Regions from separate parts of the Corallincola spongiicola genome, predicted to be linked through region 2. Evidence: predicted binding sites of a transcription regulator. Region 2 holds the regulator's gene; the other holds the start of a gene.
The links. The regulator MetJ, encoded in region 2, represses methionine synthesis genes. The targets are predictions, from matches to a motif close to TAGACGTCTAGACGTCTA.
Positions count from the first base shown of each region.

Region 1 (2,209 bases), on a different contig from region 2:
ATGGATGTTGTAGATGAGCTCGGGCTGGGTCAGTACCAGCAGATCGTTATTGCCTTTGACATCCGATGGCCAGTCAGCGAAACGTGCACCACGATAGTCAGCTTCTTCCAGCTTTTGATTCTGGATCATGGTGCCCATACCGCCGTCAATAACGGCAATACGTTGCTTGAGTGTGGTTTCCAGTGCCTGAATACGTTCTATTCTGTTCAAACTTCTGCTTCCTATAACGATTCGGCGTGGGCTTGGCTTAATGCAACCAAAGACGCTTCGTTTAGATTAAACGGGGTGAGCTGATAAACATGGTAGTTGAGCCAGTTGGTAAATAGCAGATTACCATGGCTGCGCCAGCGCACCTTGTATGGCTGGTTTGGATCGTTATCAGCGTAATAATTTTCCGGGACCTGCGGGTCTATCCCGGCATCAAGATCGCGGCGGTATTCATCATCAATGGTATTGGCATCATATTCTGGATGGCCAGTAACAAAAAACTGTCGGCCATCTTTCGAACCTAGCAGGTATAAACCGGCTTTTTCGGAGTCAACCAACACCTCCAGCTCAGGATGCTCATCAATCGCTTTTACTCTGACTTCGGCGTAGCGGCTGTGGGGCGCATAGAAAAATTCATCAAAGCCACGTAACAACGGGTGGTCTTTAGCCGCTTCACGCACCTGATGTTCATAAACACCAGACAATTTCTCCTCGCGCAGATGGCGTTGTAAACCATAGAAGTGGCTTAGTGCTGCGTGGGCTGCCCAGCAGAGGAAAATGGTGCTGACAACATGGCTTTTTGACCAATCCATGATGGTTTGCATCCGTTCCCAATAATGCACCTCTTCAAACGCTATCTGACCTAACGGTGCGCCAGTAATAATAAAGCCGTCGTAGCAGTTATCTTTAATCTCTTCAAAGCTGCGGTAGAAGGCATCCAAGTGCTCTTTTGGCGTGTTCTTCGACGGGCGATCATCGATGCGCAATAGTTCGACATCTATCTGCAGCGCGCTGTTTGAAAGTAAACGTAGCAGCTGAGTTTCGGTTTCGATCTTCTTCGGCATGAGATTAAGGATCAACACACGCAGTGGACGAATGTCCTGATGCTCCGCACGAGAGGCGGGCATGATGAAAATATTCTCCTGTTTGAGAATATTGGCTGCGGGGAGCTCGTCTGGAATTCGGATCGGCATGAGCTTTAACCTGTACGTCTAGCAACTGTTCAGTGACTAAAAAGGGCGTAAACCGCCCTAAATTAGAACGAGTCTAACTGAATCAGTTTTAGACGTCTAGAAGTCTTACCATCCATGCTGCTACAAATTGTTGAAATATTATCTTGGGTTTGCCTGTCTATCCTTAGTAGATAGCAAATTCAAATAGTTGAGGAAACCGAGCCATGGGCGTCAAGCAGCTTTATACACCAGTAGATAATGTCTGGAAGGGAATTTCACAAATTGATGGCCTTGCGCCCCTGTTACTCCGTCTCTATCTCGCGCCCGTGATGATCCAAGCAGGGTGGAATAAAATACAGGGCTTTGACGGCGTTGTTGAATGGTTTGGGAACAGCGAATGGGGGTTGGGTTTGCCGTTTCCTTTATTGCTGGCCAGTCTGGCGATCGCTGCAGAGTTTATCGGTGGCATTTTGCTGATCCCCGGCATTTTGGTGCGCTGGGTGTCTATCCCTCTGATGGTGACCATGCTAGTGGCGGCGTTTAGCGTACATTGGCCTAATGGTTGGCTGGCGATCGCTGATCCCAACAGTTGGTTGGCAAGTGAACAGGTGGCGGAATCCGCGCAGAAATTGGCCATCGCGAAAGAGATTCTGCAGGAACATGGCAATTACGAGTGGTTAAGTTCGAGTGGCAGCTTTGTTGTGCTTAACAACGGTATCGAGTTTGCCATTACCTATTTTGTGATGTTGCTGTCTTTGTTCTTTACCGGCGGCGGTCGCTATACCAGTGTCGATTATTGGGTGCATCGTTCGGTGATGAAATCGCAGAACTAATGGTTCGCATAGACAGGCGACAGCGGGTTACCGTCGGGTTGCTCGCTGTTTGAATAGAGGTCTCCATTGTTAGTGATAGCTAATGTTCACCTGCTGTTTGTCATGGAAAATGCACAGACTTGTTAACATTATGTAAGTATTTGCAGCGAAGTGTGGGGTATCTCGTATTAATCAGCTCAACACATTGAAAACCCTATTGCTCTCTCTAGTCTCGTT
Region 1 is NZ_SHLY01000001.1:1,121,260-1,123,468, reverse strand. Features, by position in the region: gene metH (methionine synthase) at 1-210, opposite strand, end outside; gene metA (homoserine O-acetyltransferase MetA) at 222-1,181, opposite strand; gene EXY25_RS04905 (HvfX family Cu-binding RiPP maturation protein) at 1,385-1,993, shown strand.
Region 1: metA (homoserine O-acetyltransferase MetA) is a predicted target of MetJ. The motif match lies at 1,271-1,288, and genes of this name have one in related genera.

Region 2 (2,209 bases):
TGCTCTTTGGCGACAACGGCACCGCCAACAACGTCGGAATGGCCGTTAATGTATTTGGTTGTAGAGTGGACGACGATATCTGCACCCAGAGTTAACGGCTGTTGCAATACCGGTGACAGGAAAGTGTTATCAACCGTGACTAAGGCACCTTGAGCGTGGGCTTGCTCGCAGATAGCTGCCACGTCAACCACACGTAGCAGTGGGTTACTTGGTGTTTCTACCCAAACCATTTTTGGCTTTTGTGCCAACGCCGCAGCGAACGCGGTGGGATCATTCTGATCAACCACCAACAATTTGAAATGGCCTTTCTTTTCTAAATTGGTGAACAGGCGATAGCTACCGCCATAACAGTCGTGAGGAACAACCAGCAGATCATCGGCTTCTAATAACATGGTAGCCAAATGCACTGCCGCCATACCCGTGCTGGTGATTACGCCTTTCGCGCCCTGTTCGAGTTCAGCTAACGCTTCGGCTAGCGCATCACGGGTAGGGTTGCCTGAACGTGTGTAATCATATTGTCGCGGCTGATCGAAGTCCGCAAACGTATAGTTGCTGGACAGATAGATTGGCGGCACCACAGCACCGTGCTGATGGTCAGTATCGATACCGGCACGCACCGATACGGTGGCAATGTTACGTTTGCTCATCTGGTTGCTCTCACTTTGGCTAAGGGGCCATCTGCTGGACATCAAAATATGCAGGCAGAGGCGGGCATGAGGCAACGATAAGGGATGAACTTTCAGACGTCAAGATATCTGGACGTCTAAACATCCCGCCATTTGGATTGCTATATTTGACTGACTCGTCTGACTCGGTACAATCAGCAGGGTTATTTGCAGCAAACGAAGGTAGGCAGCGCTGACATGGCAGAGTGGAACGGCGAATATATCAGCCCTTATGCAGAGCATGGTAAGAAGAATGAGCAGGTTAAAAAAATCACTGTTTCTATTCCGCTTAAGGTGCTTAAGATCCTGACCGACGAACGTACGCGTCGTCAGGTTAATAATTTACGCCATGCCACTAATAGTGAGCTGCTTTGTGAAGCGTTTCTGCATGCCTACACAGGGCAACCGCTGCCCGCTGATGACGACCTACGAAAAGACAGTCCAGATGACTTGCCTGAAGAGGTACGCAAGCAGATGGAAGAGTTAGGCTTACCGATCCCGGATCTGCACACCGAAGATTAGTCGCTCACCGTCATTTGGATTGCGTAATAAGGAGGCCGTTGCCTCCTTTTTTATCGCCTTTTGGTCACCTAACGGGTAAGGCACGGGCAAACTGAGTGCTGTTGCGCTCGGTGTTTTGGCACAAAAATGACTTGACATTAAATGCCGATCACCTCAAATTTAGGCCGTATAGACGTCTAAACATCTAAATGTGACCCTGTGAGTCACATTGCATTCAGCACTGGCAAGGCCAGGGAGTTAAGTGAAATGGCATTAAGTCACGCACAGCAGATAGGTCTGTTGAACCAAAGCTTGTCGGAGCTTGGCAAGATCAATGTTTCTTTTGAGTTCTTCCCGCCAAGTAATGAAAAGATGGAGCAGACGCTGTGGAACTCGATTGAGCGTTTAGCCCCTCTAAAGCCTAAATTTGTCTCAGTGACTTATGGTGCCTGCAGCGGTGAACGGGATCGTACCCACGACATCGTTAAGCGGATTAAGAAAGATACCGGCTTGACCGCTGCCCCTCACTTAACTTGTATTGATGCCAGCCGAGATGAGTTACGCCAGATCGCCCGTGATTACTGGCAAAATGGTATTCGGGAGATTGTCGCACTACGTGGTGATTTGCCGGAAGGCAGCAATGAGCGCCCAGATATGTATGCGGCAGATCTGGTGGCTTTGCTGAAATCGGAAGCGGATTTTGATATTTCGGTAGCGGCCTACCCAGAAGTGCACCCAGAAGCGAAAAGTGCGCAAGCGGATCTGATTAACCTAAAACGCAAAGTGGATGCCGGTGCCAACCGTGCCATCACCCAGTTTTTCTTTGATGTGGAAAGCTATCTGCGTTTTCGTGACCGGTGTGTCACCGCGGGTATCGATGTTGAGATCGTGCCAGGTATATTGCCGGTATCAAACTTTAACCAACTTAAACGCTTCGCAGGCATGACCAGCGTTCATCTACCGCAGTGGCTGCATAAAATGTATGACGGCCTTGATGATGACGCCATGACGCGTAACCTGCTCGGCGCATCGATCGCTATGGA
Region 2 is NZ_SHLY01000002.1:125,837-128,045, forward strand. Features, by position in the region: gene metB (cystathionine gamma-synthase) at 1-647, opposite strand, end outside; gene metJ (met regulon transcriptional regulator MetJ) at 864-1,187, shown strand; gene metF (methylenetetrahydrofolate reductase) at 1,434-2,209, shown strand, end outside.